3 regions of the Viridibacterium curvum genome follow, and region 2 is predicted to be linked to each of the others. Evidence: predicted binding sites of a transcription regulator. Region 2 holds the regulator's gene; each other region holds the start of a gene.
What was found. The regulator FliA, encoded in region 2, starts transcription of late flagellar genes. The targets are predictions, from matches to a motif close to CTAAAGTTNNNNNNNNNNNNGCCGNTA.
Positions count from the first base shown of each region.

Region 1: the regulator FliA is predicted to act here: its motif matches at 1,765-1,791, upstream of ABEA02_RS08115 (cyclic di-GMP phosphodiesterase).
Region 3: the regulator FliA is predicted to act here: its motif matches at 1,785-1,811, upstream of flgM (flagellar biosynthesis anti-sigma factor FlgM).

Region 1 covers NZ_BAABLD010000008.1:90,130-93,356, reverse strand. Annotated here, with positions in the region: gene ABEA02_RS08120 (PAS domain-containing hybrid sensor histidine kinase/response regulator) at 1-419, opposite strand, end outside; gene ABEA02_RS08115 (cyclic di-GMP phosphodiesterase) at 421-1,707, opposite strand; tRNA gene ABEA02_RS08110 (tRNA-Phe) at 1,896-1,971, shown strand; gene ABEA02_RS08105 (type II secretion system protein) at 2,030-2,515, opposite strand; gene ABEA02_RS08100 (prepilin-type N-terminal cleavage/methylation domain-containing protein) at 2,548-2,928, opposite strand; gene ABEA02_RS08095 (type II secretion system protein) at 2,931-3,227, opposite strand, start outside.
Region 2 covers NZ_BAABLD010000002.1:395,348-398,574, reverse strand. Annotated here, with positions in the region: gene ABEA02_RS03060 (hypothetical protein) at 1-94, shown strand, start outside; gene ABEA02_RS03055 (hypothetical protein) at 109-465, shown strand; gene ABEA02_RS03050 (flagellar motor protein) at 539-1,279, opposite strand; gene ABEA02_RS03045 (RNA polymerase sigma factor FliA) at 1,303-2,067, opposite strand; gene flhF (flagellar biosynthesis GTPase FlhF) at 2,311-3,227, opposite strand, start outside.
Region 3 covers NZ_BAABLD010000017.1:92,635-95,861, forward strand. Annotated here, with positions in the region: gene ABEA02_RS16815 (hypothetical protein) at 1-463, opposite strand, end outside; gene ABEA02_RS16820 (asparaginase) at 582-1,610, opposite strand; gene flgM (flagellar biosynthesis anti-sigma factor FlgM) at 1,909-2,208, shown strand; gene ABEA02_RS16830 (flagella synthesis protein FlgN) at 2,219-2,698, shown strand; gene ABEA02_RS16835 (globin family protein) at 2,723-3,136, opposite strand; gene rlmB (23S rRNA (guanosine(2251)-2'-O)-methyltransferase RlmB) at 3,208-3,227, opposite strand, start outside.

The DNA.
Region 1 (3,227 bases), on a different contig from region 2:
ATGCCATCAGCCGTGGCTTCGAGCGTGGCGCGCAGCTGCGACGCCATGTGCGCCAGCTCCTCCTCGGCCTCGACTTCGTCTTCCACGTTTTCGGCACGCACCACCAGCCAGCCAGCGGCGTCACCCCGGCAGCGATGCACGCTTTTGCGCGCGACCAGCGTGCTGCCATCAGCGCGCTGGTACAGGCCTTCCGCATCAGTGATATCGCTGCCGCCACCGGCACGGACCTCTTCCCAGAAGAACACGTCGGACAGGGCGCACTCGATCTCGGTGATCGATCGTCCGATCAGCTCGTCGCGTGTGTAGCCCAGCTGCTGGATGGTGGCGGCGCTGACTTCGACGATGGCCAGTGTCTGCGCATCGACCAGCAGCAGGATCTCTTGCGACTGGCTCAGCAGGACGGACTCGGGGTGCTGCATGTCACTGGCCTTTGGCCGGATTGGATGAATTCGCGTCGAAGTAATAAGTGACGCGCTTGCGTGGATTGAGATACTCGAACACCGCTGTCGGCAACTGGATGGGACGTACGGCTTTCACGATGTTAAGCGAGGGGTCGTCTTCGAGGTTGATCGAGATTGCTTCCTCCTTGGGCACTTTCGCGTCATACAGCAGCACCCAGGGGCGCAGCGGCTTGGCGGGATTGACCGACTGTACAAGGGCGATGCTTTCATTCGAAAGTTTCACAACGCTGCCCGGCGGGTAGACGCCAAGACAACGGATCATCAGCTGCAGGGCCTGTGCATCGAACTTGGCACGGCGTTGCGAAAACATCAGCGACAGCGCTTCGTGCGGTGTCAGCGCGCGTGAGATGTCGGCCGGGTTGCACAGGTTGTCGTAGTGATTGACCATCGCCACGATGCGCGCCGGCTGCGCAATCGCTTCACCCTTCAATCCTTTTGGATAACCTGAACCGTCGGCGTTTTCGTGATGCTGGGCAATGATGGCCTGTACGCTTTCCGGCAGACCGACGCGCTTTGCGATTTTCAGACCATAGTCGTTGTGCAGCTTGCGCAGCTCACGCTCGGCATGGTTCATCTCGTCGATGTTCTTTTTGAGCACCTTGTCCGGAATTTCCATCAGGCCGATGTCGTGAAACATCGCACCGAGGCCAAGCACACGGGTGTCCTCTGCCGTCATACCCATTTCGCGCGCCAGCATCATCGACAGGATGGCGACGTTGAGGCCGTGGAAATAGACCTCTTCACCGCCGGCCTTCTCGCCCATCACGTGCAGGGCAATCTCGGGCTCGTTGAGGAAGGCGCCGACCATCTGGTCAACAAGCCCCCCGACCTCCTGCAGACAGTCGCGTGGGTTGGAGAGCAGATTGCGGTTGATGTTGCGCATGATGGTGGCGGCCTTGGCGAAGGCTTTTTCCATGTGCGCGAGCTTTTCCTTGCGTTCGGCCAGCAGGCGGGTTCGTTGTACGCGCTCGGCTTCTGCGGGGCTCAGCGGCGCGGTTTCGGCTGCCGGGGCAGCGGCGGCCTCCGTGGCCCCGGTTGTGGCTTCCGGCATCTTGTCTGAGCGGGAGGGGTCGACACGGAATTGCTTGACCCCCAGGCCACGCAGTGTGGAGATCTGATCCGCCGACTTGATGCGGAAGCTGCTGAAGCTGAAAGGATGACTGAACCAGGGCAGATCAATGTGCACATACAGGCCTATGCACAATTGCTCGGGTGTCACGAAGACGTCGTCGGTCCGGGTTTCCATTTGGCGGAACAGTCTGGGTCAAGCCGTGCGGCAGGCGGTTCTGGTGAATTCAACAGATATCGGCCTGCCAGCACGAACATTGAGCCCCTGGAACGCCCGGAGGAGCTTGATGTGGCGCAGTTCCGGCCTCTTGGGGGCAATGTCGGCTTGCGGAAGCGGCTTTGGGTGACTATAATGCTCAGCTCTTTGGCCGGTTAGCTCAGTTGGTAGAGCAGCGGATTGAAAATCCGCGTGTCCGTGGTTCGATTCCGCGACCGGCCACCAGAATTGAAAAGCCCGTCCCTTACCGGACGGGCTTTTTGCTTTGTGGCGCCGGTTTGGCCTACTGCTGGGGATTCTCGCCGCTTGTGGCACCAATGCCCGGCCCGGGGCTTGCTGCCACGGGTACGAAGAACCATTTGCGGTAAGCGCGGCCTTCCTCGTTCTTCACCGATACGTACTCGGGCAGCATGCCTTGCCGCAAGGGCTGTCGCTCCGACAAGCTGTGTACGGCGACGATGCGCCCGTCTTGCAGCGCAAGGCCCCAGTCGCGCAGGCCGGTCATGGGGTCGCGCGGAATCTCGCGCAGATGGCGCACGATGAAGGGGAAACGGCGATCTTCGAGGAGATCTTCGAGGCGCTGCGGGGCCTCGGGCGTGCCCTGCGGGGTGCGGGCCTTGTAGCTGGAGAGGGCCTGTGCGAACTGCTGGCCGATGAACAGCAGCTCGGTTTCCTTCGCGCGTTGTGCGGTCAGGCTCCAGCCGCGTCCCAGCTCGGCAAGCAGAAAGCCCAACGTAGCGAGGGTGAAAATCAGCAGCAGATAGACCATGCCCCGTTGCTGATGGCGCGGGGCGAGGCGTTTCACAGATCCCCCAGTGGTGCGCCATTCGCGGTCATACCGCTTGCACCGCTGCGCACATCGAAGACGCCTTCACCGCCCTCGGGGGGGGCTTCCGTCTGCCAACTGTCACGCATGCCGGTGTAGGGGTCTTCGGGCAAGCTGCGCAGGTAGCGCCTCTCGACGAGCTCGTCCAGCGAAGCCGGGTAGTGCTCAGTGTCGGCGTAGAACTTGTCGATGGCGTCGCGCATGACGGCAAGACTCTGTTTCAGCGCGCCTTCGCGCGCCTTCTCGACATGGTTGAAATAGCGGGGCGCGGCGATCGACAGCAGCACGCCGATGATGGCCATGACGACCAGCAGTTCGATGAGGGTGAAGCCCCCACGGTCGCGGCGCGGAGACATGCTCACCACTCCCGGTAAGGCACGCCGTTGAGGCCTGTGCGTGCCGAACGCGAATGGATATCGAAGACATCCTTGCCTTCCTCAGGCGACTCCGGCGGGCTGGCGTAGCTGCGCAGGGCCCAGGTTTCGGCAGCTGCGAGTCGTGCGTCGTCGTTCATGGGGTCGCGTGGGACGCGGCGCAGGAAGTAGATCTTCTGGCCGTCAGGGCGCTTGATGTCTGTAACGCCGCTGGCGAGCACGTCGAGTGAGGACGGGTAGCCCGAGGCATCGACCGAGCGTTCGATGCGCCCCTCGTCGCC
Region 2 (3,227 bases):
GTTGCTCGAAAATGTGTCACTTACTGTCATTGAGCCCCCAATCGACAACCGGAACTGCATATGCCCCAAGTTCTACCCGGGGTATTTCTCCTGAACGTAGCCGCCACCATGAAATGCACGAGCGCCTTAATCGCGCTGTTGATGCTCAGCGTCTCCACATGCGCGTTCGCACAGAAGAGGCATTGGGTCATCTGCGACCTGACCGTCATGGTGAAGAGTGCCCAAGACACAGTGCCGCGTGTTTCGGGTCTGGTGCGTTCAAGCAACGCGCCAGCAGGCACCGAGTGCCCTGCCCCCGGCGCTGTCATCTCCTTCCTGCCGGAAACCATGGACTATCAAACGGTATTGCCGCGCAAGCAATGGCCGGGCGTTGGCGAAGTCGTGACGATCCGTTACCGCTATCTGCTGGGCGAATGCAAATACACGGGCCCTTGCAAGATCGAGCATTTCTCGTTGATGCGATGAAGCCACCGTCTTGGGCTTTGGCCGACGAGCTTGTGAATACCCGATGTGAATTGCTGACTCGCCGAAGCAGGCGTCAGACGATGTAACCCTGCAGCCTGCTTTCAATGATGCGCGGGTTGTCGCCGTGGGCGATGGCGACGATGCCGTCGAGCAGCATGTCGCGGACGGCGACGAGGCGGGTGATGTTGGCCTGCAGCTTCTTGGCCATTGGGAGGAAGATGAGGTTGGCTGAGCCGACGCCGTAGATGGTGGCAACGAAGGCGACTGCGATGCCAGCGCCGAGCTTGCTGGGGTCGGAGAGGTTCTCCATGACGTGGATGAGGCCCATGACGGCGCCGATGATGCCGATGGTGGGTGCATAGCCGCCGGCGGCTTCCCAGATCTTGGAGGCTTGCTTCATCTCGACTTCCCAGGTGTGGATGTCGATTTCCATGACTTCGCGGATGCGCTCGGGTTCGACGCCGTCGACGAGTAGCTGCATGGCTTTGCGCAGGTAGGGATCAGGCTGCGAAGCCATCTTGTTTTCGAGTGTGAGCAGGCCTTCCTTGCGGGCGATCTGGCTCCAGCTGACGACCTGGGCGATGAGATCATCGAGCGGCGGTACAGGCGGCTTGATGACCCAGACGGTCATCGCGAGGCCCTGCTTGAAGGTGCGCCAGGGGCTTTGCAGCATGACGGCGCCGAAGGTGCCGCCGACAACGATCATGAATGCAGTGGGCTGGATCAGCGAGCCGATGTGTCCGCCTTCGAGCAGCTGGCCGCCGATGATGGCGACGAGTCCCAGCAGGAGTCCGGCAACGCTGATGACATCCATGCGGCGGGCCCCGGCGGTTCAGCTCAGGCCGCTGAGGCGCGTCGGCTGCGGGGCTCTGCCTGGGGCATGGCGGAGTCGCGACCGCTGGCGATGCGCGAGCGCAGGCGTGCGATGGCCTGGCTGTGCAGCTGGCAGACGCGGGATTCGGAGACGCCCATCACTTCGCCGATTTCACGCAGGTTGAGGTCTTCTTCGTAGTAGAGGCCCATGACCATCTTTTCGCGGTCCGGGAGGTCGCCGATGGCCTTGATGAGCACCTGACGCATGCCGGCTTCTTCCAGCATGTCGAGGGGGTCGTTGCTCTCGCCGACGATGTGGCGATCGAGGTAGTCGTCTTCTTCTTCGCTGCCGAAGTCTTCGAAGTACACGAGCTGGTAGCCGCGGGCTTCCTGCAGCATCTTCTGGTAATCAGCGAGGCTCATGCCAAGCGATTCGGCGAGTTCGCGCTCGGTGGGCTGACGGCCGTGAACCTGTTCGAGGTTATGGATGGCGGTTTCGATGCGGCGCATCTCGCGGCGCAGGCTTCGCGGCAGCCAGTCGTTCTCGCGCAGGCCGTCGAGCATGGCGCCACGGATGCGTTGCACGGCGTAGGTCTCGAACTGGGCGCCGAGGCCTTCTTCGTAACGGCTGATGGCGTCGAGCAGGCCGAGCATGCCGTTCTGGATGATGTCTTCTACCTGCACGCTGGCCGGCAACTTAGCCATGAGGTGGTAGGCAATGCGTTTGACCAGGGGGGCATAGCGCGCCACAAGCTGGTCTTTGTCGAGTGTTCCCGCTGCGTTATACATCGTGCTCTCGCTCAGTAAAGGTCACTCGCTGAGTGAATGGTCAGCAACATCATGGAGCCATTCTGCGCTGCAGGTGACACACATGCCTTGTGGAAAAAGACCGGTGTTGTTGCCCAATTCGCTTTCCAGTTTGCGTTTCTGTCCGGCTGACTCTGACGGTCTGCGCGGGGGCAACCACGGGAGCCGCCCATCTGGTTGCTTACGGCCCGGCAAGAGAAAAACTTGAGGCATGGTCGTCCCCCGTCACAGCCCCGCATTGCCCCCTTCGCCCGTCGAGAGGCGGGGTGCGGCCATGAGCAGGCCAGCTTCGCTGCGGTCGAGCTTCCACGGGGAATCGGCAGGGATCTCCCGCAGGGCACGGTGCAACAAATAATTGCGATTGGGCAGGTGCAGGTCTTCCGGCACGCGCTGGCCGTTGGCGATATAGAGCATGGGCAGGGCGTGGCGGATGGAGACATCCAGCGCGGGGGCGATGCTGTTGGCTTCGTCGAGCTTGGTGAAGATGCAGCCGGCGGTGTCGGGCGAGACGTAGGCGCGGATGACGTCATCCATGGTGTCGCCGCGCACGGTGGCGTTGAGGCACAGGATGCGGGCGATCTTGCCGACGGAGTTGAGCATGGCCGCTTGCTCGCCAACCATTTTGTCGCGCTGGCTCATGCCTACGGTATCGATGAGGACCATGTGCTTCTTGCGCAGCTCTTGCAGGGTGGAACGCAGGTCGCTGGCGTCGCGCACCACATGCACCGGCACGCCGAGAATGCGGCCATAGATGCGCAGCTGTTCGTGGGCGCCGATCCGGTAGCCGTCGGTGGTGATCAGGGCCAGGCGGTCGGCCCCGTGGCGCACCACGCAGCGGGCAGCGAGCTTGGCGGTGGTGGTTGTCTTCCCTACCCCGGTTGGGCCGACCAGCGCGTAGACGCCGCCGCGGTCGATGATGTCGGCTTCTGCGTCCTGCAACTGCAGGTCGCGGGCGATGAGCTGGCGCACCTGGTTGCGGGCTTCGTTGAGATCGCTGCCTCCTGCCAGACCTTGCGTGAGTTGGTGGGTGAGCTGCGCCGAGAATCCCGCTTCAAGCAACTCGCTCATCATCTGCGTGCGGGTCGGCGCGGTTCGCGATATCTCGCTCCATGCAAAGCCGGCGAGCTGACGCTCAAGCATGC
Region 3 (3,227 bases), on a different contig from region 2:
GCGTCGCGCCCAGCTTGTGGAGTTCGACGAAGTCGCCGTACAGCTGGCCCAGCAGGGCATAGTTGTCGCGCAGGTCCTGCGAGTCGGCACTCTCCTGCATCTGCTTGAGCAGACGCTCGTAGCGCTTGCTGTCGATCTCGAATTGGTTCTCTGCGCGCACTTTGAGGGCACCCAGCCCGGTCATGGCCCAATTGCGCGTCAGCCGCTCGCCCAGCATCTTGAGCTGCTCAGCCGTTATAAGTCGCTGCGGCAGGGTCGACCCCGCCACCGGCTTGGCGGCGACCGGTTTGGGCGGGGTGGCCGCCTGCACGGCCGGCAAACCGGCGCACGCAACAACGACCAGACTGATCGCCAGGCAACGCGCTGCGCCCGATGCGCCTCTGCGCAAGGCTCCGCTGTTCGTGCTGCCAGCGGCCTTGACCGCTTCACCTTGTTCTCGTGCAGCTGAACGCGCGACTGACATTCCAGGCTCCTTGCTGTGGTGATGACTACTACTTTCGGCATATCGCGGCGCGATGCCTATCATCGCTTTCCGCAACACCCGGGAAGACCGGCCACGACAGGGAATCCTTACTTCGCGTTCAATCCGTACCAGTCAGCTCGCCCGCCAAATCGGTCGTCAGGTAGGTCCGCAAAGCCGCACCCTGCAGAGCCAAAGCCAGCGCCAGCCACAATTTGGCGTGTGCAGCCTCCGGCCCCAGATCACCGCCTTCCACAACCCCGGCGGCCTGCAGAGCCGTGGCACTCTGGTAGGGCGAATGGCGTACCTCGCCATGCGGGGCCTGGGTGATCGCCAGCATCGCCACGCTGGCAGCCGCCAGGTCTTGCAACGCGGCCACGAATGCCGGCTCCTCAGGCGCGTTACCCGCCCCGAAACACTGCAGCACACAGCCCTTGCGGGCCTGCGGTAGTTGCGCCACGGCATGCAGGAGTTCGGCGGGCATGCCCGGGTGCAGGGTCAGCATGGCAACACGGACGTCGGCCGCCCCAGCCGCGATGCGCGCCAGTAGCGCCTGCTGCCTAACCGGGTCAAACGCAGTGGATGGCGCCGGCAGACCTGCCCCGGTCTGCCAGTCGATGGTGTCCGCGTACACCGCCCCCAATTGCCGCCAGCGTGGGCTGTGAAATGCATCGTCCTGCTGCGCGCTGCGCTTGCTGCAGCGATTGCCCCGCAGAATGCGGCCCGCGAAGCAGACCGCCACCTCATGCAATCTGCCAGACCGCGCCACACGGATGGCATCGGCAACATTGCGCGCGGCGTCGCTGTCTTCAGCGACCAAAGGGCGTTGCGAGCCCGTCAGCACTACAGGCTTGTCCTGCCCGGCGAGCAGATACGACAAGGCAGCCGCCGTCCAGGCCAGCGTGTCGGTGCCGTGCAGCACGATAAAGGCGTCAAAGTCGCTCCAGTGCTCCAGCAGGAGCCCGGCGATGCGTAGCCAGTCAGCAGGCTGCATGCTGGCGCTGTCGAGCGGTGTTGCCAGCGCCTCGAAGCGGTCGTCAGGCCCCAACCAGCCACGCCCGGCAAGCAATGCCGCAAAGTCAGCGCCCGCCATCGGCGCCAGTGGCACGCCGGCACAGCCGACGGTTCCCCCGGCGTAAAGCACCAGCACACGGCTCAAAACAGGCTCTCCGGCAGGCTTTTCAGGTCACAAATCACGCCACTCGTCCTTTTGATTGCAGGAAGTATTCAAGCATTCTGCCCTCCGGCCGCTAAGAGAGACATGGGCTGGCGGCAGAAATTTCCTGTTTTGGAGACCCCTGCTACTCGCCCCGGCAAAAAAGGCCTAAAGTTCCCTCCGGAGCTGTCGTTATGGCCGGTGTGCAGCGTGCGTCAGGTTTTTTCCTACAAGAAAATTCCGGTCAGCGCAGGATTGAACACCAACCGCTTGAGAAAGTTTGAGGAACGCCATGAAAATCGATAATTCAATCAAGTCGACCGGCCAGGTGTCGGGCGAAAACCGAACGCGAGAGACACGTGCCGCCAGCACCGCTCCCGCGCAGTCGGGCACTCAGGTGGCTTTGTCGGCCGGCCTGCAAAAGTACGAAGCCGTGCTCGCGCAGTCGCCTGTCGTCGATTCCGCCAAGGTCGAAGAGATCAAGTCCGCCATCGCCAATGGCAGCTTCAGCGTCAATCCCGAGAAGGTCGCTGATGGCCTGATCGAAAGCGTGCGCAGCATGCTGTCGGCACAGCCTGGCACCGCCGCCTGAAGACGACTGCATGAGCATTGCAGGGGACTCCGGCGCGCCTCGCCAGCGCCTGATCGCCTTGCTGGGCGCGGAACGCGACCTCGCAAAGACGTTCATCAACGTGCTCGTCGAAGAGCGCGAAGCCTTGTCGAAAACCGACATGGAGCCACTGTTCGCCCTCTCGGAGCGCAAGGGTCAGATCGTCCGCCAGCTCGAACAACTGGCGACTGCACGCACCGCCCTGCTGGCCCAATCCGGCCTGCCAAACGAGCGCGAAAGCGTGCAGAAACTGCTGGGTCCGAAAAGCGATCCGATCTGGCAGGACTACCTTGCCGTAGCCACCGAGGCGCGCAACACCAACCTCGAGAACGGCCGCATCATCACCGAACGCCTCAAACACAACCATCAGGCACTTGCAGTGCTGATGGCCCATGCCGACCAGCCTGCCATCTACGGCAAGGATGGCGTCTCGCGCGTCAAACCCGGCTCGCGCATCTTCGGCAGCGCCTGAGCGGCGCCACCCTCGCGCGTTGCCTCACACGGCCGACGCGGCAGCTTCTTTCATCGCCCCCGCCAGGATCGTGTAGGCACTGAGCCACGCGGCTTTCACGTCGTCGGTAAATGCCTCGCCCAGCCCCGCCCCCAGCGTCCAGATCAGGGCCGCGCCCACCGTGTCGTAATGCTTGTCCTCGACGCCGTAGCCCACATGGCGACGCCCCAGATCCTGCACAGCTGGCACGATTTCACCCAGAACGCCAAGCTTGGCTACCACCGTGCTGATCATGGCCATGAGCTTGCGCCCCTGCTCCGCCATGTCGCCTTTGAACAAGTGCTTGAGCTCGGGGTCGAGCTCGAACAGCTTGTTGTAGAACAGGCCGGCAGCGGTGTCTGCAATCGGTACGACCTTTTGCCAGGACTGCTGGATCAGGGTGACTTGCTCGGGCGTCATGCGTGCTCTCCAGAAAAGAAACGGGGCGCTACCAGCGCCCCGATCCGCACTCGCCACCCTGTCGCAGACGGCTAGGCAGACACCATGCCGC